3 regions of the Metabacillus herbersteinensis genome follow, and region 3 is predicted to be linked to each of the others. Evidence: riboswitches for the same ligand, from Rfam matches in the RefSeq annotation. Region 3 holds a riboswitch; each other region holds the start of a gene.
The links. A riboswitch is a leader RNA that binds a small molecule or an ion and turns the genes downstream of it on or off. The one in region 3 is predicted to bind S-adenosylmethionine.

Region 1 (10,502 bases), 140 kb from region 3:
TTCTAAGTCACTATTTTGAATACTATGATAAAAATACGGCTTCGTACGCAAACCTAAATATAGTTTCACAGGTTCTTGACAGCAAGCACAAAGTACGTTGCCAGCAAGACTAGCTTCATAGATTCGCTGATAACTTTCACGAGGTAACGTGGATAAAAAGATGAGTTTTTCTAGGTGTTTTGCACAATTCACTATGTAACCTCCTCCCATAAATTGAATGGTAACGACGTATTATGTAGAACAAAAGCGCAAGCGCGACGACCATCGCCATGACTGCACTAGCACGTTAATCGCTCGGAGCTGGATGCAGAAACGCATACTTTTTAATAAATTTTATACTTTCTGAAACTAGAAACAAAAAGTCACAAACTCTATCATATCAGATCACAGCAGTCTCGAAAAGAGAGTGGGTACAGGTTTAAAAAAAGGGAAATTAAGGGAACGAAAAAATAAGAGGTGATCGTAATGGGCTATATACTGCCAATACAACTAGACACGTACACGCAATATGTAAACCGAACAATTCCAGCTAAAAACGACTATGCACAGGTGCCGGCTACAGCAACTATTTTATTGAATAATCAATACATTGAAGAAGAACGAAGACAGGATCAACAACGATTTTCACAAATTTTAGATACATATAAAAAAAGAGATGACGTAAGGAAGAACCCTTCTTCAAAATACACGGGAAAAGGGAAGTTGTTTAACGAATACGTTTAGCCGATCCAAAAATGCATAAAAATGGGACGTGAAGATCGTTAATGTCTCATCTTGGTTGCTTTTTTAGAACGGCTATTACTGTCTACATAACTAAATTGATTCGTAATGATTTAGCTGAGATATTTGTAGAAAATTATCTACTTTGGGTGAAAGGTAAGTAAGCGATTATTGTGCTTGAACATGTAAGCCTTGACCTTCGAGCCATTCAGCGTATAGTACGTCTTCAATTCGGTCGATATTTTTTTTATGTAATTCTTTTCTAAGCCACCCGTCATCAAAACCAGCTTGTTTCAAATTCGCACTTATGACAACTCCATCGCTGATAAACGTAATTGGAATGTGAACTTCAGTGGGTTGCAGATTTAAATCTTGATTTGTTGGTACATCGTAAGTCGATTTTCTTAATACACTAATGGTGCCATCTGTTTCAAGGACAGCATACTCAACCTCCCGCAAAGAAAAAACACCCTTTGAACGGACCAGATGTTGCAGTTGATTAATGTCTAATTTGTTTTTTTTCAACTGTTCTTTCGAAATTTTTCCGTGATGAATAATAATGGAAGGTCGTCCCTCTAAAAATCCTCTAGAAAGATTCCATTTTTGTGTAATCGTTTCAAGTAGATAAATCAAAGCTCCCCATATCGTGATGGCAAATAAAATTCTTGAAATGCCAACCTCATCGTCAAAAACAGCGTTTCCGACAAACTCACCTAAAACAAGTGCAGAAATAAAATCAAATGTGGTAATTTGAGTAATCTGTGTTTTTCCAAGAATTTTTGCGACAATGAACAATCCGATAAAGCCAATAATTAACTCCAATACCATTTGTGCATAATCCACTATGTATCACCTTCCACTAGGACTAACTTATCTGTGTTAGCTTTTGCAGAAGAGGTGGTTTTTATTTCAAATACAACCAGAAAAAAACCCGGTGATATCAGTCTAGAATATCGCCGGGTTACCTTTTATTAAATTTCTACACTCTTAATCATTGTCACATGTGGAATGCCTGCGTCCATGAATTCTCCTGACACAGTGTCATAACCAAAGTGCTTGTAGAAAGCTTCTGCATGTGTTTGAGCGTTAAGTTTTAGTTTTTGAATTCCTTTTGTTTGTGCGATTTCTTCGAGTTTGTTCATAAGCAATTTTCCTGCACCATTTCCTCGATAATCGGAAAGTACACAGATTCGTTCAAGCTTACCAATTCCGTCGACTACACGGAAACGTGCAGCACCAACGGGCTTTTTATCGTCATACAAAACAATGTGGTCAGCTTCTTGCTCGTATTGGTCAATTTCTTCTTCCTCTGGAACCTGTTGTTCGGCAACAAACACGAGCCGTCTTACTGTATATGCATCTTCAAGCTGTTCATCTGTCGTTACAATTAATACTTCCACTTAGTTGGATTCCTTTTCAAGTAAGAAGGTTTCATAAACAGTCCATGATCCATTTTCCAACTGATACAGAAGGTGGAAACGATCGATCGTTTCTTCGTGCTTTGTATCGAGCATTTTTAGGCTTCCGAGTACATCGGAATGTTCATCATCAGATAATTTTTGGCCAACTGTAATATGTGGAACAAATGAAAATTCAGGTTGACTTTCCAATGCGCCTTTATGAAGGATAGCATGTAGCTCACTCAGTTTATCTGTTGGTTCTACCTTTAAATATATCGTGTTATTTACAGGTGAAAAAGAGCTGAATTTTTGGATGCTAATCTTAATTCGTTCTGCATTCTTTGCAATCCTGCGAAGATCTTGGGCAATCTCTTTTACTTCGTCTTCTGTTGCTTCAAAAACAGTTTTGAGTGTAATATGTGGAGCAATTAACGCGTAATGTGGGTCATAACGTTTACGATAAGAGTTTACTAAATCCTGTAATTTTTTTGATGGAAAAAGGATAATTCCAAATTTCATGATATTCCCTCCAGACATTTTTGTTTTTAATAGGTAGGATAATATTCTTTTGTTACCAAGACTGCGTTTCGGCATCCAGATACAGTGCCTAGCCCCGTGCAGTCGTCTTATGCTTGTCGGCTGAACAAGGCACTTCCGCTTTTGTATGTCATTATATCAAAATTTCGTTGTGAAACATATTAACAGGCGTTTAACCGAACATTTCTTTTAGTAGTGGTGTTAAAAGTGGTTGCCAATATTTCCAAGTGTGGTCGCCTTTAAATTCTTCATAGTGATAGGGAAATCCTTTTTTTTCGAGCAATTTTTGCAATTCTCGATTTGGTGTAATGAAATCTTTTACTTGGCCATCCGTCGTTTTTACTTGCGTTTCCTCTGTTCCAATTTGATGGAAAATGGAAGGGAGAGAAGGTGAGGTAAAATCTTCAACTGCTTTTGTTACATCTTCATTTACAAAAGGTGATTGCAAGATTAATTTCCCAAATGTATGTGGGTAGGCAAGCCCTGTTAATAAAGAAACTGTCGCACCTAATGAGTCGCCAATCAGGGCTCGTCCGTGGCCGACTTGATAGGTAGGAAATTCTTGATCTAAAAAAGGGACCAGCTCATGCGCTAAAAAGCGAACATAGGCAGAAAACTTTTCTCCTTGAGGGTGGTATTTATCTTTTCGATCATTCACATCGTTATAGGGAATTCCTACAATGATTAAGTTTTCAATTTCATCTTCCTTTAACAATGCTTCAGCCTGCCTGGCGACACGACCAAGACGGAAATAGTCTTGTCCATCTTGTGCAATCAATAAACTATATTTATATAGTGGAGAGAAGTTTTCAGGTAAATAAATTAAAAGAGTTAACTCCTCTTGTAAAGCAGTTGAGTAAAACATTTCTTCTTTAATAATGCCGGTTTGTTTTGTCATGATAACCTCCAAAGCTGTCTTATGAATTGAAGCGCTTCCATCATCAGTGTAAGTCTTATGCTGCTTCAACTAAGTTTACCACGATTGCCTGAAAAGTTCACAGTGAATCGCTTATCAACAATCAGGGCAATGTTTAAAAAAGAATCAACGGGGAAAGTAACAGTAAAGCCTATTAAAAATTGAAAGGAGAATCACAATGATTAAAAAACAAAAAGTGATTTTATCCGGTATTGCATTATCAACAATAGGTGTTACTTCTCTTGTATTAAAGGACAAGTCCCGACGATACAAAATAGAAGATTCAATGAAAAAGGCGAAGCGAAAAATTATGAAGTTCATGTCAAAGGAAGTAAAATTAGACAACTTTCCTGTGAAAAAAGCAGGTCACCCCGATCCACATGATATCGACGACAACAAAATGGTATCTGAAGGTGCTATGTATGCAGTTCAGTACTATGATGAAAAAAAACAATAGATTGTAAAGATAGGTGCCCAAGTAGATTTGGGCATTTTTTTAACATATAAGAAAGTATAAAATTTGATACTAAGTCTGCGTTTCGCAAGTCCAGCTCCAGCGCCTAGCCCCGACGCACAGGACGTGCTAGTGCAGTCGAAGCGACAGGACGTCGCGTTCTCGACTGCCTCGAGGTCATAAGTCAATTCTAAATTGAAGGCAAAGAACGCCTTCTACCCTAGAATCGCCTTATGCTATGCCTAAGGCTGACCAAGGCGCTTGCGCTTTTTTTATCGAGAAATTTGATACATCCCCTAACTAAGATAATAGTTTCCCTCTATATAATTAACCCAGAACTCCCTTCCTAATTATACCGAAAATCCGATTCCTTTTTTAATTTTCAGGAAACGATTGACTTTACTTTCATATTCTATATAATGAAGCTAATTAATCCGATTAACCTGATGTGAATTATTCGTAAGGTGGGTGAGTAGAATGTTTTTAACAATAAAAAATGTTTCAAAGGAATTTCCAGGGCGTGATCGTTCTGAAATTGCTTTATCAAATATTGATTTAGATGTGAAGGAAGGGGAATTTGTCTCAATTTTGGGACCCTCTGGTTGTGGCAAATCAACATTGCTCTCAATTGTCGCAGGCCTAACTACTCCAACTTCGGGAGAACTTATCCTCCAAAATAATCCGATAAAAGGACCCGGAAAAGAACGTGGAATGGTTTTTCAACAGGCTGCCTTATTTCCTTGGTTATCTGTTGAAGAAAATGTCATGTTTCCGCTCCAAAAGGAATTATCCAAGAATGCTGCGCGTGAGCTCGCACATAAATACTTGTCGATGGTTCAATTGAGTAATTATACAACCCATTCACCACATGAATTGTCAGGTGGAATGCAGCAACGTGTTGCCATTGCAAGAGCACTTGCGATGGACCCTGCACTACTTTTAATGGATGAACCATTTGGAGCACTTGATGAGCAGACGCGCTCAAGGTTACATGAAGTGTTAGAAGAGATCTTTCTCGAAACAAAGAAAACGATTCTTTTTGTCACACATAGTATTCAAGAGTCTTTAAAGCTCTCAGACCGAATTGTTGTGATGGGTACTCAGCCAGGTCGAATTTTAGACGTGATTGAGCTAGACTTTCCACGTCCACGTGAACAAACCCGCGCGGAGCTATTACCTTATGAAGTAAAAATTAAAAGCTTGCTAAAAGCAGAGATTGATAAAGTCGTAGAAAAGGAGTTACAGCATGCAGCCAGCCGTTAAACGCATCCTCTTTTATGGCGGACTTTTTGCTCTATGGGAGCTTGCTGTTCACCTATTTGGAATTTCAGAAGTTTTACTACCTGCACCATCAGATGTTTTTACCTCATTATATAGAGGCTTTGCAGATATGACGCTTGTTTACGACGTAATGGCTAGCTTTAGACGACTAGCAATTGGGCTTGCCATCTCCTTAACACTCGGAATGTTGTTAGGGGTCCTATTAGCAAAATCAAAAACAGCGGACGAAACGCTTGGCTCACTGATTTTAGCCCTTCAAGCTGTACCAAGTATTGTCTGGCTTCCACTAGCCATTATGTGGTTTGGACTTAATGAAGCGGCAGTCACATTCATAGTCGTTCTTGGTGGAACTTTAGTTATGACAATTAATATGAGAACAGGAATTAAAAACGTCCCACCACTCTATATTAATGCAGCCAAAACAATGGATTACCGTGGCTTTAGTTTGTTTTGGAAAGTCATTTTCCCTGCATCCATTCCGTATGCAGTAACAGGCACTAGATTAGCATGGGCTTTTGCCTGGAGAGCATTGATGGCAGGAGAATTGTTGAGCACAGGTCCAGGTCTTGGTTACTCACTAAGATTCGCCTCAGACTTTGGAGATATGAGTCTAGTTATTGGAATTATGATGATCATTATGGTTATTGGAGTTGTTGTTGATCTTCTTTTCTTCCAGCGCGTAGAAAAGAATGTCATGAGAAAATGGGGATTAGAAACTTAAAATACGGGGGAAAGAATCATGAAAAAATCATTGTTTTTATCAATTATTGCTGCTTTAATGATCGGCCTGTTAGCGGCATGTGGATCAGCGAGTACTCCAAGTGGTAGCGGAGAAAAGAAAGAAATTGTCATTGGGTATTTTCCAAACATTGATCATGTACCAGCGATGATTGCGAGAGAAAAGAAGTACTTTGAAGACTCTGTTGGTGAAAATGTGAAAATCTCTTACAAAACATTTGCGGACGGCCCAGCATTTATGACAGCTTTAAAAACAGGTGATATTCACGCAGGATTAGTGGGTCCAGGACCTGTCATGAACAACTATGCAAATGGTGCAGATGTGAAAATTCTTGCAGGTGCATCTTCAGGTGGAACAGTTATCGTAGCAAGTGAAAAGAGTGGTATTAAAAGTATTGAAGAAATTGAAGGAAAAACATTCATTACACCAGGTGTAGGTTGCACACATGACGTACAAATGGAAACATTTTTACAAGACTTCGGAATTAGTTCAGCACGTATTGGTGGAACGTTAAAGCATGTAACAGGTAACCCAGCACAATACGGCGCAATGTTTGAATCAGGAAAAGTAGATTTAGCAGCAGTTCCTGAACCATGGGCATCTCAATTCGTTAAAGATGGAGCAACAATTCTAGTAGATTCAGACGAAATTTCATACGGAACGACATTACCAAATACCGTGTTAGTAACAAGCAATGAATTAATTGAGGAAGACGAAGAGCTTGTAAAAAACATCGTAAAAGCACATGAAAAAGGTGTAAGCTTTATTAACGAAAATAAAGACGAAGCACGTGAGATTGCAATTAAATCAATTAAAGAGGCAACAAACCAAGAATTAGATCCTTCAATCATAGACAGTGCATGGGAGCGCGTTCGTTACACAACTGAAGTAGATGCAGAAGTTGTTCAAGAATTTGCAAACTCTTCATTTGAACTAAAATTCTTAAAAGAAAAACCAGAATTTGATGAACTAATCGACACGTCATTTGCAAGCAAATAAGGGGATAGCATCGTGAAAAAACTCATACTTGCTTTGTTCCTCACCGTATTCTTGACAGCATGTGGACAGTCAGTAAACCTTGAAGAACACTTTAGCCTGAGTGGTCAAGTTGAACCACTACAGGCTGTTAATCAAGATGGTGAATCTGTAAAAACAGCAGACTACAAAGATTCAGTCTGGCTGGCAGCATTTATTTTCACAAATTGCGACACGGTATGTTCACCAATGACTGCCCACATGGCAAAATTACAGCAACAAATAAAAGACAAAAATCTAGATGTGAATATGGTGTCATTCTCAGTCGACCCTGACAATGATACAAAAGCGGTTGTAAAAACATTTGGTGAACAATTCGGAGCAGACTTTACCAACTGGGACTTCCTAACAGGCTATGATCAAGCAGAAATCGAAACCTTCTCAAACAAAGGCTTCATGGCCCCAGCAGCAAAAGTCGAAGGCTCCAGCCAATTCGTACACAGCACAAACATCTATCTCATCAAAGGAAACACGATCCTAGAACAATACGACGGAGTCTCAGACGTACCCTACGATAAAATAATTGAAGATATAAAGCTACTAAATTAACATAAGACTCTTGCAATTCGTACTGGAATAAGGTAAAGTAGTAAAAAACATAAACAATTCAAAAATTTCATAATACTTTCTTATCAAGAGAGGCAGAGGGACTGGCCCTATGAAGCCTCAGCAACCGGTCAATAACGAGTGAAGACTCTTGGATCGATTGATTTTTGCCAGGTTTAAACACAAAAACTATGTTGTTTTCTGATTTAGCCGTTTGATAATAAAAAATTGAAGCGAACAAAGCGCCCTTGTTTGTTCGAAGCAATTTTTTATTATCAAACGCAGTCACGCGTCAGCGTGACGTGCAAGCGAATGCTTGCAGCTAAACCAGAAAACCTCTAGGCTCTATGTTTAAACCTAACCAGCTAAAATCAATCTACCTTCCAAAAATCTTCCGAGTGCCAAGGTGCTAACTCCAGCAAGCAACACCTTTCGCTTGCAAGATAAGAAGAAGCCGACTATAACATACCAAGACTTCTTCTACATGAGGAAGTCTTTTTGTTTTTTTACAAGCTTCTTCACACATCCCAAATCAAAAGACTACATATTCCTAAGGATGGTGACAATCATGAATCAAAGAATTGAAACAAAGCTAGCGCAAATTGGCAATCGAAGTGAAAAAGTCACAGGAACCGTTAATCCACCCGTTTATTTTTCAACAGCCTATCGACATGCTGGAATCGGGGAATCGACTGGTTTTGATTACATTCGGACTGGTAATCCAACCCGTAGGCTTGTAGAAGACGCAATAGCAGATTTAGAGCATGGCACTGGAGGATTTGCTTTTAGTTCTGGAATGGCAGCCATTCAAACGATCATGGCCCTGTTTGAAAGTGGAGATGAGCTCATCGTGTCCTCAGATTTATACGGCGGAACGTACCGCTTGTTTGAAAAAGAATGGAGGAAATATGGACTACAATTTCAATACGATGACTTTACAGATTTAAATGCTACAGAACAGAGAATATCATCACAAACAAAAGCATTGTTCATTGAAACGCCAACAAACCCTTTAATGCAAGAAGCAAATATAAAGGAGCTGGCAAGCCTAGCTAAACGTCACAACATACTAGTAATCGTTGATAACACCTTTTACACACCTGTTATTCAAAAACCAATTCTTGATGGAGCCGACATTGTAATCCATAGCGCAACAAAGTACTTAGGTGGACACAATGATGTGCTCGCAGGTTTAGTAGTAACAAAAGGGGAGGAGCTTACTGTTGCGTTTGCTGAACATCAAAACGCAATCGGCGCTGTATTATCACCTTTTGATTCGTGGTTGTTAATACGAGGAATGAAAACTTTATCACTGAGAATGAAGCAGCATCAAAGTAACGCACAGGAATTGGTCGAATTTTTGGAGCAGCAGCCCGAAGTAACAGATGTTTTATACCCAGGAAAAGGCGGCATGATCTCGTTCCGACTACAAAGGGAAGAATGGATTAATCCGTTTTTAAAAAATCTAAATACGATCACGTTTGCGGAGAGCTTAGGCGGAGTGGAGAGCTTTATCACCTATCCTGCAACGCAAACACATATGGATATTCCAGAAGAAGTAAGAGCAGCTAATGGAGTGTGTAATCGTCTTTTACGATTTTCAGTAGGAATTGAACATGCGGAAGACATTAAGGCAGATTTGCAAAAAGCCTTTTCAACTATGAAGGGAGCTGAAGCTGTTGAGCAACTCTGAATGGACGTTTCAGACGAAACTGTTGCATAACGATTCAAAGGTCGACAAGGAAACAGGGGCAGTAAGTGTTCCGATTCATCACTCCTCCACTTTTCATCAAGTTGATATTGAAGAGTTTGGGAAATACGATTACAGTCGGTCTGGAAACCCGACCAGAGAAGCTCTGGAAAACGCGATCGCAGAGTTAGAGGATGGAACGAGAGGGTTCGCTTTTTCATCAGGGATGGCTGCGATCTCAACAGCTTTCCTGCTCCTTTCAAAAGGAGATCATGTTGTCATTTCAGAGGATGTTTACGGTGGAACGTTTCGGATGGTTACAGAGGTATTATCCCGTTTCGGAATTGATTACACGTTCGTCGACATGACTGATCTTCATGATGTAGCTTCAAAAATTAAACCAAATACAAAAGTAATTTATATGGAAACCCCTTCAAATCCATTGCTGAAAATTACAGATATTAGTGGCATCGTAAAGCTTGCCAAGGCAAATAATTGTCTAACATTTTTAGATAATACCTTTATGACACCAGCTCTTCAACGACCATTAAGTTTAGGAGTTGATGTTGTATTGCATAGTGCAACGAAATTTCTTGCCGGTCATAGTGATGTGTTGGCAGGATTGGCTGTAGTGAAGGACGCCGAACTTGGCCAGCAAATTTACAAGCTTCAAAACTCATTCGGAGCAGTACTTGGTGTACAGGATGCATGGCTCGTTCTGCGGGGTATGAAAACTTTACATGTGCGACTGCAGCAATCAACTGCTTCAGCTCGTAAAATCGCGGAAGCATTAAGTAAACAACCAAAGGTAGAGGAAGTGTATTACCCAGGTTTAACCTTCCATAAAGGCTATTCGATTCAACGCTACCAAGCAGATGGACCTGGTGCCGTTCTTTCTTTTAAACTACCAGATGCGGAGGCAGTGAAAACCTTTGTACAAAATGTAAAATTACCAGTGTTTGCAGTTAGCTTAGGAGCAGTAGAATCAATCCTCTCTTATCCTGCTAAAATGTCACATGCAGCAATGCCGAAAGAAGAACGAGAAGCAAGAGGAATTACCGATGGTTTACTGAGGTTAAGTGTGGGACTTGAAAATGCGGAAGATTTAATTAAAGATTTTGAAGGTGCATTTGCAAAGTTGCCATTGGTACAGAAGTTTCGGAATGTGAAAGTAAGGTAACCAC
Region 2 (10,502 bases), on a different contig from region 3:
GATGTATATGTATTAGTTGATGCAGATGATGCGGGGGAGCGATTACGGAAACAATTTAGACGTGAATTTCCAGAGGCTTCACACATTTACATTGATAAAACCTATCGCGAGGTTGCAACAGCTCCTGATCATCATGTTGCTTCTGTTTTACTAAGTGCGAATATTGATGTTGATGCTAAATTTTTATGAAGAGGTGTAAAACAAGTAGCAATGATTGAATGGAATGAAAAAGATAAAGGGATAAACAAAGAAGGTTATACAATTCTTTACTTGTACACACCTTTATGTGGTACGTGTCAGGTTGCAAAAAAATGTTATCGGTTGTTGATGAAATGATGTCAGACTTAACGATATACAGTGTGAATCTAAACTTTTATCCACATGAGGCGGTACAATGGGCAGTTGAAAGTGTTCCATGTTTACTAATATTTAAAGATGAAATAATACTTGAAAGAGTATATGCGTTTCAATCAGTTGGATATTTATATGATGTTTTAAAAAGATATGCCGCCTAAATAGGGCGGCATTTTACATATTTCTTGGGAAATATGAATAAACCATCAGCATCTGACAGCAAACAAATTAACTGTCGAATTCTTTGAGAAGGAAATCCCTGAGTCGAATAGAATCTTAAGTACCAAAGGCGATGACAGACAATCGGGGGAATAATAATGTGTATTGATTTATTTTTAGAAAGAATAAATGAATTGAACATCCTAACTCCGATCTATCCCCACCACCCTCTTACCTTAGAAATTCGACCAACTAATTTAAAAAGCATATATATAAAAATAACTACTGAAGGAATCAAACAAATTAAAAGAAACGGTGGAAAAACATCGTTCGTTATCGAAGGTGCAGAGGAAGAAATAAACGATCTATTAACTGGTGAAGTCAAGCTACAGCAAATGATAAAGATAGGGGCTGTAAGAGTTAAGGGATCGTTTCGGGATTATTTAAGGGTTGATGCATTTCTTCAATACGGTCAACCTTACTCAAGTTGAAATTGACAGCTTGTATCCAGAAATGTTTTTTATTATAAAAGACTGAATATTCCCTCTATGCAAAATTGTGCTAACTTCACAAGAGAGTCCATATGTTGGTAGATAGAACGAAACACGCATTTTGTATTTTGAATTTTTTATGATTATGGGAGGAATAGCAATGGGAGAGAAAAAATCTTATCGGTTAGAGACTTTGAATATTCATGGTGGATTAAGTAAAGATCCAGCTACGGGAGCAAGAGCGGTGCCGATCTATCAGTCAAATGCGTATATGTTTAATAGCACTGATCATGCTGCAGACTTGTTTGGACTAAAAGAACAGGGATATATTTATACTCGCATTCATAATCCGACTTCTACTGTTTTTGAAAAGAGAGTTGCTCAGCTTGAAGGTGGAGTTGGGGGGTTAGCGGTCGCAAGCGGTATGGCTGCTATTACCTTGTCAATTCTAAACCTTGCTAGTGTAGGGGATGAAATCGTCTCAGCTTCAACTCTATATGGTGGTACATATAACTTATTTGCCAACACTTTACCTAAGTATGGAATTAACACTGTGTTTGTTGACCCAAAGGATCCAGAAAACTTTAAAGAAGCGATTACACCGAAAACAAAGGCTATTTTTGCTGAAACGATTGGAAATCCAAGTTTGGATGTTTTAGATATAGAGTCTGTCGCAAAAGTTGCACATGATGCAGGAATACCACTTATTATCGACAACACCTTCGCCACACCATATTTATGTCGTCCAATTGAACATGGAGCAGATATTGTTGTGCATTCTGCTACAAAGTGGTTGCTTGGTAACGGAACAACACTCGGTGGAATTATCGTTGATGGCGGAAAATTCGATTGGAATAGCCCTAAGTTTCCAGGATTCACTAGCCCTGATCCTAGTTATCACAACCTTGTCTATGCAGAGGCACTTGGTGAAATAGCATTTATTATTAAAGCTCGTGTTCAATTGCTGCGTGATTTAGGACCCGCTATCAGTCCGTACAACTCTTTTCAATTCACATTAGGTCTTGAAACACTTCATGTACGTATGAAAGAGCATGTATCCAATACTAGGAAAATAATTCATTACTTAAAAGAACACCCTGCTATTAAATGGGTTTCTTATCCAGAGCTACCAGATCATCCAGGAAAGCAACTTGCTGAAAAATACTTACCAAAAGGAGCCGGTTCTGTCGTCATTTTTGGGATAAAAGGCGGGCGGGAAGCTGGGGCTGCACTAATTAATGCTGTCGAATTATGGTCACATGTTGCGAATGTTGGGGATGCGAAAAGCCTAATCATTCATCCAGCAAGTACAACTCATCAACAGCTCGAACAAGAGGATTTAAAGAAATCTGGAGTTACTGAAGATTTAATTCGTTTATCAGTTGGAATCGAACATATTGATGATTTATTGGAGGATTTAGAGCAAGCTATTTTTAAGGCAACAAGCATACGATCTTCAGCAACTGTTAGCTTATCTTAAAAATAGAATAAAATAGTTGACACATTTTTTTAACGCATGATACAATCACAAACGTAATCAAAACTCACTTAAAACGAATAAGGTACTAATTAAATAAAGTTATACTCTTATCAAGAGTGGTGGAGGGAAGTGCCCTATGAAGCCCGGCAACCGTCAACAGTCGATGTTGAAATGGTGCCAATTCACACAAAGCAATGATTGCTTTGGTAGATGAGAGAAAGGACATTAACTATTACATGCCTTTCTGCTCATTTTTGCAGAAAGGCATTTTTCGTTTAGAAAATTGTAAAATCTTTATACTAATAGAGTGAGAGGACTAAAAACAACTAGAAAGAAGGTGATGACATGATTCAACTAAAAGAAGTTGTCAAGATCTATCAATCAAAAAGCGGAAATGTTAAGGCAGTTGATACGGTAGATTTGGATATTAAGCAAGGAGAAATCTTTGGAATCATTGGATATAGTGGAGCAGGTAAAAGTTCATTAATTCGCTTGCTGAACGGACTTGAAAAACCAACAAGCGGTTCAATAGAAGTGGCTGGGCAAAGAATTGATAAAATCGGTGGCCGGGAATTACGAAAAGCTCGCCAAGAAATTAGTATGATCTTTCAACACTTTAACCTGCTATGGTCACGAACAGTTCGAGAAAATATCGCTTTTCCTCTCGAAATTGTCGGAGTGAAAAAAGAAAGTCGTGATAAAAGAGTTGCTGAATTAATTAAGCTGGTTGGTTTAGAAGGACGAGAAGATGCCTACCCCGCTCAACTAAGTGGTGGACAAAAACAGCGCGTTGGAATTGCGAGAGCTTTAGCCAATAATCCTAAAGTATTGTTGTGTGATGAAGCTACTTCAGCGCTTGATCCACAAACGACTGATTCAATCTTAGAACTACTTGTCGATATTAATGAAAGACTAGGTTTGACGATTGTGCTAATCACTCACGAAATGCATGTAATTCGTAAGATCTGTCACCAAGTAGCTGTTATGGAAGAGGGGCGTGTTGTCGAGCAAGGCGAAGTACTTCAAGTCTTCAAAAAACCGCAACAGTCAATAACAAAACGATTTGTTAAGCAAGTAACAGAACCTGAAGACACGAAAGCAACAGTTGAACACTTATTGGAGCTATATCCAAAAGGAAGGGTTGTACAACTAACTTTTGTCGGAGATGCAGCTGAGCAACCTTTAATCACCAATATCATTCGTCATTTTGAAGTGGAAGTAAACATCCTACAAGGTAAGATTTCACAAACGCAGAGTGGCTCTTACGGTACATTGTTTATTCACATGGATGGAAATGACCTAGAGGTAGAGAGAGCAGTTTCTTATATACAAAATCAACAGGTTGAGGTGGAGGTGATTCTAAATGCTTGAACAACTTCTGCCTGAAGTGAATTGGGAAAAGGTCTGGGAAGCAACTTACGAGACCATTTATATGACGTCTTTATCGGTTGTTGCCACTTTTATTATTGGCATTATTTTAGGATTACTATTATTCCTGACAGCTAAGGGAAACATATGGGAAAACAGAATGATTAACGGACTTGTTGCATCAGTTGTAAATATCTTTCGATCCATCCCATTTATCATTTTGATCATCCTACTGATACCTTTTACAAAAGTAGTTGTCGGAACAATCTTAGGAGCAAACGCTGCATTGCCCGCCTTAATTATCGGTGCGGCACCCTTTTACGCAAGGATGGTTGAAATTGCACTTCGTGAAATTGATAAAGGCGTTATTGAAGCGGCAAGGTCTATGGGTGCTAAAACAAGCACAATCATTATGAAAGTGCTTCTCCCGGAATCAATGCCAGCTCTTGTATCTGGAATAACAGTGACTGCAATTGCATCGGTAGGATACACAGCAATGGCTGGAGTTGTTGGTGCAGGTGGACTTGGTAATTTGGCTTTCTTAGAAGGATTTAACCGTGGTAACATTCAAGTAACCATTATAGCAACTGTACTTATTTTAATTTTTGTTTTTATCATCCAATTTATTGGAGATTTATTAACTAAATCACTAGATAAACGATAGGGGGAAAAGAAAATGAAAAAGAGTTTATTGGTATTTTTATTAGCAATCATTGCAACAGTTTTAGTAGCATGTGGTGGCGCTGAAGATAGTACAGGTGGCGAAGGTGAAAGTAAAACATTAAAAATTGGGGCATCACCAGTTCCACACGTTGATATTTTAGAGGAAGCAGCTCCACTTTTAAAGGAAAAAGGAATTGAACTAGACATCGTTGAGTTTACGGATTATGTATTGCCAAACAAAACACTTGAAGAAAATGAGCTTGATGCAAACTATTTTCAACACGAGCCATACCTTAACTCACAAATTGCTGATAATGGGTATAAATTTGTAAGTGCTGGTGGCGTCCACATTGAACCAATTGGAGTATACTCTAAGCGACATAAGTCATTAGAAGATCTTCCAGACGGAGCAACTATCATTATGAGTAACTCGGTTGCAGATCATGGTCGTATGCTTTCACTATTAGAGGAAAAAGGTCTTCTTACTTTAAAAGAAGGTGTTGAAAAAACAGCAGCAACAGTAGAAGATATTGAAGAAAACCCAAAAAATCTTGAATTCCAAGCTGATATTGAAGCAGCAATGCTTACAAAAGCGTACGAAAATGACGAAGCAGACGCAGTATTAATTAATGGTAACTATGCATTAGATGCTGACTTAAATCCTGCTGAAGATGCAATTGCGCTTGAGTCACCTGAAAGCAACCCATATGTAAACTTAATAGTTGTTCGTGAAGGTGATGAAGAGAGAGAAGAAATTAAAGCATTGGTTGAAGTACTTCAATCAGAAGAAATTCAAGAATTTATTAAAACAAACTATGAAGGATCTGTTCTTTCAGCAGTTGGTGAGTGAAAAGGTGAGTCTGTCCTCGTGACAGGCTTTTTCTATTTTTCTTATATATTTCTGAATACATTTTTCAAATCAAAGCATACTAACGTTGAAAAAATGGTGAAATGGAGTTGTTTATGTAAATGGAACAGTTTGAACCGCGAAATTCAACAGAAGCTGCTTTACTTGACTATAAAATGGGATTAGGAACGTTTACTGAAAAAATGCCAGATTTAGCTCATCATTTTAATGCATTTACCGAAGCTTGTTTCAAAGAAGGAACACTTTCTCAAAAAGAAAAACAACTAATAGCACTGGGCATAAGTATTTTTTCACAGGATGAATATTGCATTATCTATCATACAAAAGGCTGTTTAGATCAAGGAGCGTCTGAGCAAGAGATATTGGAAGCGGTTGGCGTTACAGCAGCATTTGGCGGTGGAGCTGCAATGAGCCAGGCCGTCACACTCGTTCTAGAATGTATGACCGAATTAAAGGAGTTAAATTAAAAGAGTCCTAAGGGGCTCTTTTTTACAAATAAGTAATAAAATCTGATACTAAGTCTGCTTTTCGCAGTCCAGCTCCACGCCTAGCTCCTCGAGGTCATAAGACGATTCTAAATTGAAGGCAAAGAACGCCTTCAATTTAGAATCGTCTTATGCTATGCCTAAGGCTGACAAGGCGCCCCGCGCTTTTTTTATGTATTAAGTGACTATCGTAGAATACGAAGATATTTGTCGCACTTTCCAGAAATTATTATTGGATTTCATCAACTCTTTAGCATTATGAAGCATTTTTTAGCAAATAGGTAAATACTTATCGTCAAATAGGGTAAAGGGTTCATATCGTCGCTCACAATCCAATATGAGTGCATACACACTTTGAGGGTTAGTTAAAATCTTGTTACACTTGTAACTGTTGAGACGAAGAAATTTGAAAGGAATGATTCATTATTTATTGTAGTCAAGATAAACTTGATCTCAATTACACGACAGAAATGGAAAAGGCAATGCACCAAACTCACGGAATGGGCTATGCAGAGTACAGTCGACACCATGATAAACGCATGGAAGTAGAAAAAAGTCGTGAAATGGATTACCGTAAAAGTCAAATGATCGTCAATGAATTTGAACGGAAAGTAATACGTTAAAAAGGAGGAACCAGTCAATGATTGGTTCCTTTTATAATAGTTCCTAATAAATTTTAAGCTATCAGTAGGGATTGTTTTATGAAAAAACGTTTAAACTAATTGGAGTTATTAGATTTCAAGCGGGTATACATGTACTTTTAATCTTGCTGCTACCTAAAATGATACAGTGTATTGTAGCTAGTTGTTACAGGGGTAGTATCAAAACTACATATTAGCATTTAAACGGGTATGATTTCTTAATATCTTGTGTTCACATTTCATTTGTTATAAGATAAGAATGAGAATAAAATGAGAATTAGTAAATTTCATATATTTATTGGAGGTATAGTAATGGCAGGTTCTACTTTAGTGATTAAAGATTTACATGTAGAAATTGATGGAAAAGAGATTTTAAAGGGTGTAAACCTTGAAATAAATGGTGGAGAAATTCACGCGATTATGGGGCCGAACGGTACGGGTAAGTCAACGTTGTCTTCAGCAATCATGGGACATCCGAAATACGAAGTAACAAAAGGTAGTATCACTTTAGATGGGGAAAATGTTTTAGAGATGGAAGTGGATGAGCGCGCTCGTGCTGGTCTGTTTTTAGGCATGCAATATCCAAGTGAGATTTCTGGTGTAACAAATGCTGACTTCCTTCGCTCTGCAATCAATGCTCGTCGCGAAGAAGGTCAAGAAATTTCTCTAATGAAGTTTATCCGCACTATGGATTCAACAATGGAAGTATTAGAGATGGATCCTGATATGGCGCAACGTTATTTAAATGAAGGTTTCTCTGGTGGAGAGAAGAAACGTAACGAAATTCTTCAATTAATGATGATCCAACCAAAGATTGCGATATTAGATGAAATTGACTCTGGTCTTGATATTGACGCGTTGAAGGTCGTTTCTAAAGGGATTAATGAAATGCGTAACGAAGACTTCGGTTGCTTAATTATTACGCATTACCAACGTCTATTAAATTACATTTCACCTGATAAAGTACATGTAATGATGCAAGGACGAGTTGTGAAATCAGGCGGACCTGAGCTTGCACAGCGTTTAGAGAGTGAAGGATATGACTGGATTAAACAAGAATTAGGTATTGAAGATGAAACTGTTGGGCAAGAAGCGTAAGGGGGATTAACATGACATTGGAAACGAAATTACCAATTAATCAGGACTATGTCACAAGCTTTTCAAACGAGCTTGGTGAACCGGACTGGCTTCGAGATCTTCGCTTACAAGCTCTTGCGAAGGTTGAAGACCTACCGATGCCTAGACCTGATAAAACAAAGATTGATAAATGGAATTTTACAAATTTCAAACAGCATACTGTAAAAAATGACAAGCTGTCATCTCTAGATAACTTACATCAAGATGTGAAAGCACTTATTGACTTAGAAGATAAAAATAAAAATTTATATGTGCAACTTAACACGACGGCGGCTTATACTTCTTTATCGAAAGATTTAGCTGCTAAAGGTGTTATTTTCACAGATATTCATTCGGCATCTCGTGAACATGGTGAGTTATTGAAAAAGTATTTCATGACAGAAGGCGTTAAAGTAGATGAGCATCGCTTAACTGCTTTACATGCTGCACTGGTCAATGGTGGAATCTTTGTTTATGTACCAAAAAATGTAGTAGTAGAGGTACCACTTCAAGCAGTTTTCGTGCATGACAACGCTGATACAACACTTTTTAACCACGTGATTGTTGTTGCAGAAGATAATAGTTCTGTCACTTATGTTGAGAACTATATTTCAACTGTAAATCCAGATGATGCTGTATTTAACATAGTGTCTGAAGTAATTGTTGGTAACAACGCTAAAGTAACGTATGGTGCTGTTGATACGTTAGCAAAAGGAGTAACAACGTATGTGAACCGACGTGGAGTTGTTGGTCGTGACGCAGGCCTTGAGTGGGCATTAGGTCTAATGAATGATGGAGATACAATCTCAGAAAACATCACAAATTTAATGGGCGATGGATCAATTGGCGACACGAAAACAGTTGTTGTCGGCCGTGGCGAACAAAAACAAAACTTTACAACTAGTGTCGTTCATTTTGGTAAGAATTCAGAAGGATTTATCCTTAAACATGGCGTTATGAAAGACAGTGCATCATCAATTTTTAACGGTATTGGAAAAATTGAACATGGCGCAACAAAATCAAATGCTGTACAAGAGTCACGTGTACTCATGTTAAGTGAAAAAGCACGTGGTGATGCAAATCCGATTCTTTTAATTGATGAGGATGATGTTACAGCTGGTCATGCTGCATCTGTTGGGCGTGTGGACCCACTTCAACTTTACTACCTAATGAGTCGCGGAATTCCAAAAACAGAAGCAGAACGTTTAGTTATCCATGGCTTCTTAGCACCTGTCGTAAATAAACTACCTATTGAAGGAGTAAGAAATCAGTTGGTAGAGGTTATTGAAAGGAAAGTTAAGTAATGAATATCCACGATATTCGTAAGCAGTTTCCGATTCTTGATCAGCAGGTGAATGGAAGAGATCTTGTTTATCTAGACAGTGCCGCAACATCTCAAAAACCACTACAAGTAATTGAAGCCTTATCGAAGTATTATCATGAGTACAATTCTAATGTTCATCGTGGCGTTCATACACTAGGAACGAAAGCAACAGATGGATATGAAGGAGCTCGTGAAAAAGTACGTAGATTTATTAATGCAAAATCAACACAAGAAGTGATTTTTACTCGTGGTGCAACAACTGCATTAAATATAGTCGCCCAAAGCTACGGAACAGCTAATCTCCACGAAGGTGATGAAATTGTAATTACTTATATGGAGCATCATGCAAATGTGATTCCTTGGCAACAGGTTGCAAAGTCTACAGGAGCGACTTTAAAATATATTCCGCTTCAAGAAGATGGAACGATTAACCTTCAAGACGTTGAAGCTACCGTGACATCGAATACGAAAATTGTTTCAGTGATGCAGGTTTCAAATGTACTCGGTACAATCAATCCAATTAAAGAAATCACGAAAATTGCCCACAAAAATGGTGCGATTATGGTGGTTGATGGTGCCCAAGCTGCGCCTCACATGAAGGTTGATGTACAGGATTTGGACTGTGACTTCTTTGCTTTTTCAGCCCATAAAATGTGTGGTCCAACGGGTATAGGGGTACTATATGGAAAGAAAGAGCATCTCGAAAAGATGGAACCGGTCGAATTTGGTGGAGAAATGATTGATTTCGTAGGCTTGTACGAATCAACATGGAAAGAGCTACCTTGGAAATTTGAAGCAGGTACTCCGATCATTGCTGGAGCAATTGGACTTGGAGCAGCGATTGATTTTCTAGAGGATATCGGCTTGGACACTATCGAAAAGTATGAACACGAATTGGCGTCATATGCTTTAGACAAGATGAGTCAAATTGAAGGCATCACAATTTATGGTCCGAAAAATCGAGCTGGGTTGGTCACCTTCAACATTGAAGATGTTCATCCGCATGATCTCTCAACTGTACTTGATGCTGAGGGAATTGCTGTTCGTGCAGGGCATCATTGTGCACAACCCTTAATGAAATGGCTTAATGTTTCAGCTACAGCTAGAGCAAGTTTTTACCTCTATAATACAGAGGAGGAAGTTGATAAGCTTGTAGCAGGAATCATTAAAACGAAGGAGTACTTTAGCAATGTCTTCTAATGTTAATCTTGATACACTATACAGACAAGTAATCATGGATCACTATAAAAATCCTCGTAATAAAGGTACACTCGAGGATAGTTTAACAATTGATATGAATAATCCGACCTGCGGAGACCGTATACACTTAACGCTAAAAATTGAGGATGGCAAAGTCGTTGATGCTAAGTTTGATGGTGAAGGCTGTTCAATCTCTATGTCATCTGCATCAATGATGACACATGCTATCAAAGGTCAACCAATTGATAATGCGTTAAAACTTTCACAAATTTTCTCGGACATGATGCTCGGAAAAGAATATGCTGATGATATAGATCTCGGTGATATAGAGGCGCTTCAAGGTGTTGCTAAAT
Region 3 (10,502 bases):
CGACTATTCAGGGTTAATGTCTTGCTCTCTCGTCTTAAAGGTCCAACCTTCTTCTTGATAGACCGCTCCGTACTTCATTAAATTACCCACCGCTCGTTTGAATGCACCTTTGCTCATGTCAAACGTTTCTTTAATATCATCTGGGTCACTTTTGTCCCAATATGGCATCGCTCCACCACGATCTTCCATATAGGCAAGAATTTTTTCAGCATCCACACCGATCGCTTCATGCTTACGTGGCAAAAGTGAGACATTCATTGTGCCATCTTCTTTTACATCAATTACTCGGCCAGTAACGCGCTCACCTAAGCGTGGCTCGAGCGTTCTTTGTGAGGAATGGATGAAGCCTTTGTAGCCTTCGTCTGTAATTATATACGACCCTGCAATAATCATGCGGTACACAACACCAGAGACCTCTTTGTTAAAAAGCTCGCGATCTGCTTCTATGAACTTCGACTCAAAAACTTCTTCCGTTCCAAGCCTTGCAAACAGCTTCCCGTTATTCGTCACTTTTAACGTACAATACAACATGTCCCCAGCCTGTGGCCAAACTTCACGTAAAAATGGCAAATGGTCGTCGGCAACAAGCGCATCCTTACTTAAACCAATATCTATGAAGGCACCTGACCGCTCAAGTACATCGACAACCTCAACCCATTCATATGTATCTTCGGTTATTTTTGGCTTCTTCATCGTTGCAGAAAGCCGGTCTTCTGAGTCCAACAACAAAAACACGTCTAGCTCGTCCCCTACTTTAATTTCATCCGTTATTTGTGTTTTATGCAAAAGCACTCGCTCTTCTCCATTTGTTAAATAATAGCCATAATCAACTTTTTCATCTATGCGTAACGTTTCAAACGTGCCTGCTTTCATTACTAATTCAATCCTTTCAATACTCTAATAGTTGTGATCATCGTTTTATTTTACTATAATCTATAGATATTATATACGTTATGGAGGTTTATTATATGGCAGTTAAAGAAAGCTCATTTGATATCGTATCAAAAATTGATTTACCTGAGGTTACAAACGCTATAACCCTCGCTTTAAAGGAAGTTACTACCCGTTATGATTTTAAAGGGAGTAAAAGTAATATTACTCTTGAAAAAGAAGTAATTACCTTGCAATCAGATGATGAATACAAGCTAGAGCAACTAAAAGATGTCCTTTTCTCTAAATTAATGAAACGCAACGTGCCTGTTAGAAACCTTGATTATGGAAAAATTGAAGGCGCTACAGGCGGAACCGTTCGTCAAAAGGCAACACTTGTTTCAGGAATCGATAAAGACAACGCAAAAAAAAATAAACACGCTGATCAAAAACAGTGGCTTAAAAGTAAAGTCTCAAGTACAAGAAGATCAAGTACGGGTAACTGCCAAAAGCAAAGATGATCTTCAACAAATCATGGCAGCCGTTCGCGCGTTGGATCTTTCTGTAGATGTTCAATTTATTAATTATCGATGATCACTTAATATGTACCACAAAAGAGGCCTGAAAAGTATTCTTGCTTTTCAGGCGCCTTGTCTCTGCGCTTCAAGGGAATAATCATCCCACTTAACCAATTTCTCTAGTACAATCGATAACAGCACACCTACAATAAACCCATTCGACACGATCGGAAGAATATAAATAGGTAAGTTATTAAAAAGACTTGGCTCAATTGTCATGATGCTGATTCCAATTAGCACTGGTGCTGCTAGGCGATAAATCGTGATGGAATTAAATTTGTATCCATTTAAACTTTTCAATGAAACTCCAAATAATTGCATATAGGCAACGAATAAAACGGCATTCCCTACAGTTATTGGTAAAGTTGAAAGCAGTAATCCAAATGACGGGATGATTCCCAGCACTGATATCAACGCCCCCCCAATAATAAATGGTTTGCGATCAAAAATTTGTGTGCTCTCTAAAAACCCGATTGAGGAAGCAAATGGTGCATACGTAACCAACCCAAAAAGCGAGGCAACAATCGAATAACATCCCGTCAACAAATAAGAATTTTTAAACTGACTTTTTGTTGGTGTTTCTTTGTAAAGAATTGATGCCGCTTGAACAGAGGCAATCGTGTTACTCAAATTTAAAAGACATCCTAAAAATGTAATCGCAATAATCCCTATTTCTAGATTAGGCATCCCGAAAGGAAAAATCGTAAAAGCTGGCGCCGCTTCACCGCTCATTGATTGCTCAGTTGAAAATAAAAGCGTGTATAGAATCCATCCTAAGACCATTCCGATTAATATAGAAAAATTCCTGATGAGTCGATTTCCTTTAATTTTCAAAAAGCTAACCAAAACCACTAACCCCACCGAAAACAGGCTTATCGGCAGATTAATTCTTCCATCGCTGTCGATTTTCAGCATTCCTTCAAAGAAAATAATCATCAACTGAAACGTTAATAAAAATAAATAAACACTCATCACCATTGGAGTGAAAATTTTTTTAAGTAAAAAAGTTAGGTTACATGCAGCTAATATGAGCGTGACACCCCCGGCTAATAGCATGCCAGTAGCAATTCCCCCACCAATCTCGGTAAAGCTCATCCCTAAAGTTGATGCAGATAAACTCAAATTAAGTATCAACCCCCAAATAACACCAGAAGGTCCTTCCAAAATAGGATAGCGATGCCCGATCAGTCCCTGCAGCACGCAGGCAATTCCCGTCACGATTAATGAACTTCTTAAGATAGACGCCACTTCAAATGATGAAAGCTCAAAAGCCATTCCTACTGAAATCGGTACTACCACAATATTAGCAAAAATAAAAAACAACCATTGTAATGATGCAAATGCAGTTGTCATTGAAGAAAGTTTATTCATCCACTCACCTGTTCTTTTCAAAATTAAATACAATTCTAAATAATATTACTATAATTCCACATTTAAATCTCTATTAAAGCATCCGTTGATTTTTCTTATATCCTTATAATTGCCAGTAAAAAAACACAACATTTTTCACACTTTTTCAATTTAAGGTTGATATTTTTCTAAATATTAGATAAATTAGTTGTAACAGTTTTTAATCAATTAAAGTAAATAGGTATTCTTATCAAGAGAAGCTGAGGGACTGGCCCTTTGAAGCTTCAGCAACCGGTAACCCAAGAAGGTCTAGGTAAAATGATCTTCTGCTTACCAAGGTGCTAACTCCAGCAAAGCATATAACAGATGCTTGGCAGATAAGGGGAAGGATTGTTTCATCAAAGTCTTCTTCTTTAGAAGGCTTTTTTATTTATAATAAAGCCCCCCTTTTTTTAACCATACATCCTAAGAAACGGAGGCTTTAATCATGAGTTTTTTAAAAGAATTACAGAATTCAATTTTAATAGCAGATGGTGCGATGGGAACGCTTCTCTATTCCCATGGTGTTGATCGATGTTTTGAAGAATTAAATTTATCAAAACCTGAGGATGTACTTCACGTGCATCAGTCCTATATCCAAGCTGGAGCCGATATCATTCAGACAAACACGTACGGCGCCAACTTTATTAAACTTTCAAGATACGGACTTGAAGATGAGATTCGGCAAATCAATAAAAGAGCCGTGGAAATAGCAAAGCAGGCTGCGACACCCTCTACACATGTTGTTGGTACGATTGGTGGTGTTCGTGCATTTAAAAAGAGTGCCCATTCCTTAGATGAAGTGAAACGAAACTTCCGTGAACAGTTATTTCTTTTACTTAGTGAGGATGTCGACGGCCTCCTTTTAGAAACATACTATGATTTTGAAGAACTCAAGACGGTCCTTCAGATTGCTAGGAAAGAAACAAACAAGCCGATTATTACAAACGTCTCTCTCCATGATGCAGGTGTCCTCCAAGACGGAACCTCATTACAGGACGGCCTAAGCCAATTAGAGGAACTCGGAGCAAATGTTGTTGGTTTGAACTGTCGACTAGGACCTTATCACATGATTCAGTCTCTTGAAGAAGTTTCGATTCCAAAACACGCCTTTCTTTCTGTTTATCCAAATAGTAGTTTACCAACCTTTGAAGAGGGTCGACTTGTCTACGGATCTGATGAACGCTATTTTGAAGAAAGTGCCTTGAAGTTCAGAGAACAAGGTGTCCGTCTTATCGGTGGTTGCTGTGGAACGACGCCAGAGCATATTCGTGCAATGGCCAACGCTGTTTCACACTTGAAACCAGTTACAGAAAAAAAGGTGAAGCTTCCGAAAATGGAAGTAATTACGACCTCAAATAACCCAACACCTGAACCACCACTTCAGGACATTGTCAAAGAAAGACGTTCTGTGATAGTTGAACTCGATCCACCAAAAAAGCTCGGATTGAACACTTTTTTAGAAGGTGCACTCGCTTTGCAACAGGCTGGAATTGACGCGCTAACTCTTGCAGATAATTCCCTTGCAACACCGAGGGTAAGCAATGTTGCTGCTGGTTTACTCGCCAAGGAAAAAGCAAATTCCAGGACACTTATTCACCTTACATGCCGTGACAGAAACTTAATTGGCTTGCAATCACACTTAATGGGGCTCCATACTCTCGGTTTATCAGATGTTTTAGCTGTAACTGGTGATCCGTCAAAGATTGGTGACTTTCCAGGTGCTACCTCTGTATACGATTTATCATCGTTCGATTTAATTAGTTTAATCAAGCAGTTCAACGAAGGATTGTCTTATTCAGGGAAACCCCTAGGTGAAAAAACGAATTTCTCGGTTGCGGCAGCCTTTAACCCAAATGTCAGACATCTTGATAAAGCTGTTGTCCGTCTCGAGAAAAAAATTCATTGTGGTGCTGACTATTTCATCTCTCAGCCACTTTATTCTACTCAACAAATTGAAGACGTTTATCTAGCTACTAAACAATTAAAAGCGCCAATTTATATCAGGATTATGCCTTTGACGTCCACGCGTAATGCCGAGTTTATTCATAACGAAATTCCAGGAATTAAGCTATCAGATTCCATCCGTGAAAAAATGGCTTTGGCTGGGAATGACAAAGAAAAAGCACGTCAAGAAGGATTAGCCATTGCACGTTCATTGATTGATACTGCGTTTGAACTGTTTAATGGTATTTATCTGATCACTCCTTTCTTGCAGTACGACTTAACAGTAGAGCTCACTCACTATATTCATCAAAAAGAAAAACAACGTACTGAAAGGAAGATCTTCCATGTCTAACATACAAGAAGAACTAAAAAAACGAATCCTCGTTCTCGATGGAGCAATGGGAACAATGATTCAACAAGCCGATCCCACTGCCGCTGACTTCGGTGGTGAAGAGTATGATGGCTGTAATGAATACTTAACCAAAACAAGTCCCACACTCATTGAAAATATTCACAAAGCCTATTTAGAAGCAAATGCTGATATTATCGAGACAAATACGTTTGGCGCAACAAGTTTGGTTTTAGACGAATATGAACTAGGTCATTTAGCGCTCGAACTTAATATTGAATCAGCCAAAATTGCCAAGCGCGCTGCAGAGCAATTTTCTACCCCTTCTAAACCAAGGTTTGTAGCAGGTTCAATGGGACCAACCACGAAAACACTGTCCGTTACCGGTGGAACTTCCTTTGACACCCTTGTTGACACATACGAGGAGCAAGCGAGAGGCTTACTACTTGGTGGTGTTGACTTACTTTTACTTGAAACAAGTCAAGATTTGTTAAATGTGAAAGCTGGTTTTTTAGGGATAAAGAAAGCATTTGAAACAGTCGGTAAAGAAGTTCCACTAATGATTTCTGGAACCATTGAGCCGATGGGAACTACACTCGCTGGACAGGATATTGAAGCTTTTTACATTTCGTTGGAGCATATGAAGCCGATTTCTGTTGGTCTAAACTGTGCAACAGGTCCTGAATTTATGACGGATCACATTAGGACATTATCCGGCTTAGCTAATACGGCTGTAAGCTGTTATCCAAATGCAGGTCTGCCTGATGAAGAAGGTAATTATCACGAGTCTCCACAATCATTAGCAAAAAAAATCTCAGGCTTTGCAGAACAAGGATGGCTCAATATTGTCGGAGGCTGTTGCGGAACAACACCTGAACATATTCAGGCATTAGCTGAGGCTGTTTCAAGTCTTACACCTCGTCCTATTTCTGAGATCTCAAGTGGCCACACCGTTTCAGGGATTGAACCACTTATATACGAAGAAGGAATGCGACCTTTATTTGTAGGAGAACGAACAAATGTTATTGGCTCTAGAAAATTCAAACGATTGATCGCTGAGCAAAAATTTGAAGAAGCATCTGAAGTTGCACGAGCTCAAGTGAAAAATGGTGCCCATGTCATTGACATCTGTTTAGCCGATCCTGACCGCGAAGAGCTAGAAGACATGGAGCTTTTTATTAAAGAACTCGTAAAAAAAGTAAAAGCTCCACTTGTCATTGATTCAACTGATGAAAAAGTAATCGAACGTGCCTTAAAATATTCACAAGGTAAAGCAATTATCAACTCGATTAATCTTGAAGATGGTGAAGAGCGCTTTGACGCGATCGTACCACTTATTAAACAATACGGTGCAGCAGTTGTCGTTGGAACGATTGATGAAGTGGGCATGGCTTTAACCGCTGAAGATAAACTAAAAATTGCAAAACGCTCACATGACCTACTTGTTCATAAGCACGGTTTAAAAGCGAGTGACCTTATTTTTGATCCATTAGTTTTCCCTGTCGGCACAGGTGATGAACAATACATTGGTTCAGCAGAAGAGACTGTTAAAGGCATTCAACTCATCAAAAAGGAACTTCCAGAATGCTTAACTATTCTCGGTGTTAGTAATGTTTCCTTTGGTCTCCCTCCTGTTGGCAGAGAAGTTTTAAATGCTGTTTATCTATACCACTGTACACAAGCTGGTTTAGATTACGCCATCGTAAATACGGAAAAACTCGAACGCTTTGCATCGATTCCCAAAGAAGAAATCCAAATGGCTGAGGATCTCCTTTTTAGAACAGATAATACGACACTCGCAACGTTTACAAACGCTTATCGAGGTAAGAAAAAAGAAGTGAAAAAGCCAGGTCAGACACTACCACTTGAAGAACGTCTCGCTTTGTACATTGTCGAAGGTACAAAAGAAGGTCTGATTCCTGACTTAGAAAAGGCGATGGAGGCTTACCCTGATCCCCTTTCAATTATCAATGGTCCACTTATGAAAGGGATGGCAGAAGTCGGCGTGTTGTTCAACACCAATCAATTAATTGTTGCTGAAGTCTTGCAAAGTGCCGAAGTCATGAAAACCTCTGTCTCGTATTTAGAACAATTTATGGAAAAGAAAGATGACAGCGGCAAAGGTAAAATTCTTCTAGCAACCGTTAAGGGTGATGTACACGATATCGGTAAAAACTTAGTTGATATTATCCTAAGTAACAACGGCTATAAAGTTGTCGATCTTGGAATCAAAGTCACACCTCAAACTCTTATCGAAGCCGTACGTAAAGAAAAACCAGATATCATTGGCTTATCAGGCTTGCTTGTTAAATCTGCTCAACAAATGGTCATCACGGCAAAGGATTTACACGATGCAGGGGTTTCCGTGCCAATTTTAGTCGGCGGAGCAGCTCTCTCTCGAAAATTTACAAATAATAAAATTTCACCTAACTATGATGGACCTGTCGTGTACGCAAAAGATGCTATGGACGGTCTCGCTCTAGCAAACCAGTTGCGAACTTCACCAGAACAGTTTGTGAAAAGGGAACCTGTTCTGGTTGACGACCACCCATCATTCCGAAAACAAGATCAAGGAGTAGTTCAACTTTTAGAAAAGCGCGCCCAGTTAACTAAAGCACCTATTTTTCAACCAGTTGATACAATCCGTCACTTAATTAAAAATATTGACCTCCCTCAAATCATCCCATACATCAATATGCAAATGTTGATCGGGCATCATTTGGGCTTAAAGGGAAAAGTGAAGGAATTAATTAAAAATAAAGATCCAAAAGCCGTCGAGCTCATGGAACTAATCCAAGAACTACTTAAAGAAGGACAAAAAAACAACTGGTTCCAGCCTGCAGCAGCCTATCAATTTTTCCCTTCTTATAGTGAAAACGAAAAGCTGTATATATTGGACCCTAACGATACAAGCAAAATCATTGAAACATTTGAGTTTCCAAGACAATCGAAGCTGCCATTCCGTTGTATCTCTGATTATGTTCGACCTAAACAGCCCACTAAACATGATTATGTGGCAATGTTCACCGTTACAGCTGGTAGTCAAGTACGCGACCTAGCGATGCACTATAAAGAAAGAGGCGATTACTTAAAAAGTCACGCCGTTCAAGCACTTGCATTGGAACTTGCAGAAGGACTTGCCGAGCGAACACATCAATTAGTGCGTGATCGCTGGGGCTTTCCAGATGCTCCTGACTTTACAATGGATCATCGTTTCTCAGCTAAATATCAAGGTCAACGCTATTCATTCGGCTACCCTGCCTGTCCGAATCTTGATGATCAAGAAAAACTGTTCCGTTTGTTGAAACCTGAAGATATCGGAATTCAGCTAACAGAGGGCTTCATGATGGAACCTGAAGCATCAGTTTCTGCGATCGTCGTTTCTCATCCAGATGCAAAATATTTTAATGTAATCAGCTGAAACTTCATGTTTCAGCTTTTTTTCTTTGAGTTTTGACGAGGAGAGCACATTATCAACCAGACGCAGAAGAGATGTAATTTAGCCGATCTTTATTAATCAAATAGTCCTATTTACTGAATTCAGTGGTTTTGATTAGCTAAATCGGGGAACATTCAAACTAGACATACTTATCAACCTATTTTTGCATACTACTATGGTCAATAAAATGAGGAGGGTTTAAAAAATGAGTCAAGATCAACAGAAACAAACGATGCCAGCACAACATCAAAATGTACAGCCAGGTCATGAGGATGAAATGAACCCGAAGCCCGATTTTACAGACTCTACTTATAAAGGTAGTGGAAAATTACAGGATAAAGTCGCCATTATTACAGGCGGTGACAGTGGAATTGGACGAGCAGTCGCAGTGTTTTTTGCAAAAGAGGGCGCAGATGTTGTTATTTCCTACCTTGATGAACACGAAGACGCTAATAAAACGCAAAAATACATCGAAAAAGAAGGTCGACAATGCTTATTAATCCCAGGAGATATCGGTGACGAAGGGTTTTGTCAAAAGATTGTTTCTGACACCGTCAATCGATTCGGAAAATTAGATATCCTTGTCAACAATGCCGCAGAACAGCACCCTCAAAAAGGGATAGAGGATATTACAAGTGAGCAGCTGGAACGAACGTTTAGAACAAATATCTTCTCGTTCTTTTACTTAACAAAAGCTGCGTTGCCACATTTAAAACAAGGCAGCTCAATCATTAACACTTCCTCAATCACAGCCTATGCTGGGCATGATCAACTTCTTGACTATTCAGCAACAAAAGGCGCGATAACTACGTTCACAAGATCTTTATCACAATCACTCGTTGGAAAGGGTATCCGTGTAAACGGTGTTGCACCAGGTCCAATTTGGACACCACTTATTCCATCAACTTTCCCTAGTGATCAAGTCGCAAAATTTGGTGCAGATACACCAATGAAGCGACCTGGACAACCCGAAGAACTAGCACCAAGCTATGTTTTTTTAGCCAGTGATGATTCTTCCTATATAACCGGACAGATGATTCATGTGAATGGCGGGAAGATAGTAAACGGGTAAATTTAGTAACACTGATGAACAACTATTCCAGGAACAAAAGCGCAAGCGCCTTGAACAGCCCCGACAAGCATAAGGCGATTATAAATAGAAGGTGTTCTTTGCCTTCAATTTATAATTGACTTATGACCTCGAGGCAGTTACAATCGCGACGTCCTGTCGCTGTAACTGCATTAGCACGTCCTGTGCGTCAGGGCTAGGCGCTGGAGCTGGATGCAGAAACGTTATCCACAGTACAAGAATTTTATAATTTCATAAATAGAAAAAAAATGCCACAGCAATTTCAGCTGTGGCATTCATTTTGCATCTTACACACTCTGTAAATGTTCCTTCACATACTCAATACACGATTGTCTTTCAACAATTCGATAAGGAACAATAATTCTTTTCATTGGTTCTAATGGTTCCTCAATTATCTGAATCATGTTCTTAGCCGCTTCATAGCCGAGTTGAAAAATGTTTATGTCAACGGTTGTTAAAGGAGGTCTTGAGACTTCTGACAACATGACATTGTTAAAAGAAACAACAGATACATCGTTCGGTACATTAATACCCATTGTATCAAGCATATTTAGAACCCCTAATGCCATTAAATCATCCGCGACCACAAGTGCTGTTGGAGGTTCCTTTAATGAAAACAGTTCTTTAACTGCTTCCTGCCCACCCTCTTTAAGAAACTCTTCGTGAACAATATATTCATCTCGATAGACAAGATTTGCATTTCGAATTGCTTTTTCATATCCTAGTAGTCGATCAATTGTTACAACAAAATTGAGGTTACCTCCGACAAACGCAATCTGCTCATGCCCCAAGTAAATAAGATGCTCTGTTACTTCCTTTGCTGCCCGATAATTATCGTTA

Region 1: another riboswitch for S-adenosylmethionine. It lies ahead of ACFFIX_RS10585 (methionine biosynthesis PLP-dependent protein); the one in region 3 lies ahead of ACFFIX_RS11275 (bifunctional homocysteine S-methyltransferase/methylenetetrahydrofolate reductase).
Region 2: another riboswitch for S-adenosylmethionine. It lies ahead of ACFFIX_RS05480 (methionine ABC transporter ATP-binding protein); the one in region 3 lies ahead of ACFFIX_RS11275 (bifunctional homocysteine S-methyltransferase/methylenetetrahydrofolate reductase).

What each region holds. Positions count from the first base shown of each region.
Region 1 is NZ_JBHLVO010000007.1:11,861-22,362, reverse strand. Features, by position in the region: gene ACFFIX_RS10640 (ATP-dependent helicase) at 1-192, opposite strand, end outside; gene ACFFIX_RS10635 (hypothetical protein) at 466-723, shown strand; gene ACFFIX_RS10630 (DUF421 domain-containing protein) at 889-1,563, opposite strand; gene ACFFIX_RS10625 (GNAT family N-acetyltransferase) at 1,692-2,120, opposite strand; gene ACFFIX_RS10620 (YjcG family protein) at 2,121-2,639, opposite strand; gene ACFFIX_RS10615 (alpha/beta hydrolase) at 2,830-3,555, opposite strand; gene ACFFIX_RS10610 (YbyB family protein) at 3,752-4,030, shown strand; gene ACFFIX_RS10605 (ABC transporter ATP-binding protein) at 4,505-5,290, shown strand; gene ACFFIX_RS10600 (ABC transporter permease) at 5,274-6,029, shown strand; gene ACFFIX_RS10595 (ABC transporter substrate-binding protein) at 6,048-7,046, shown strand; gene ACFFIX_RS10590 (SCO family protein) at 7,059-7,631, shown strand; SAM riboswitch class I at 7,709-7,852, shown strand; gene ACFFIX_RS10585 (methionine biosynthesis PLP-dependent protein) at 8,197-9,321, shown strand; gene metC (cystathionine beta-lyase) at 9,308-10,498, shown strand.
Region 2 is NZ_JBHLVO010000003.1:97,206-107,707, forward strand. Features, by position in the region: gene ACFFIX_RS05460 (toprim domain-containing protein) at 1-189, shown strand, start outside; partial or broken gene ACFFIX_RS05465 (thioredoxin family protein) at 211-515, shown strand; gene ACFFIX_RS05470 (SCP2 sterol-binding domain-containing protein) at 672-1,004, shown strand; gene ACFFIX_RS05475 (O-acetylhomoserine aminocarboxypropyltransferase/cysteine synthase family protein) at 1,165-2,484, shown strand; SAM riboswitch class I at 2,589-2,701, shown strand; gene ACFFIX_RS05480 (methionine ABC transporter ATP-binding protein) at 2,830-3,855, shown strand; gene ACFFIX_RS05485 (methionine ABC transporter permease) at 3,848-4,516, shown strand; gene ACFFIX_RS05490 (MetQ/NlpA family ABC transporter substrate-binding protein) at 4,529-5,365, shown strand; gene ACFFIX_RS05495 (carboxymuconolactone decarboxylase family protein) at 5,485-5,850, shown strand; gene ACFFIX_RS05500 (YuzK family famiily protein) at 6,339-6,491, shown strand; gene sufC (Fe-S cluster assembly ATPase SufC) at 6,822-7,607, shown strand; gene sufD (Fe-S cluster assembly protein SufD) at 7,619-8,929, shown strand; gene ACFFIX_RS05515 (cysteine desulfurase) at 8,929-10,149, shown strand; gene sufU (Fe-S cluster assembly sulfur transfer protein SufU) at 10,139-10,502, shown strand, end outside.
Region 3 is NZ_JBHLVO010000007.1:150,465-160,966, forward strand. Features, by position in the region: gene ACFFIX_RS11260 (CvfB family protein) at 4-873, opposite strand; partial or broken gene ACFFIX_RS11265 (YajQ family cyclic di-GMP-binding protein) at 969-1,464, shown strand; gene ACFFIX_RS11270 (uracil/xanthine transporter) at 1,512-2,819, opposite strand; SAM riboswitch class I at 3,043-3,182, shown strand; gene ACFFIX_RS11275 (bifunctional homocysteine S-methyltransferase/methylenetetrahydrofolate reductase) at 3,286-5,136, shown strand; gene metH (methionine synthase) at 5,129-8,554, shown strand; gene ACFFIX_RS11285 (SDR family oxidoreductase) at 8,778-9,644, shown strand; gene ACFFIX_RS11290 (LacI family DNA-binding transcriptional regulator) at 9,950-10,502, opposite strand, start outside.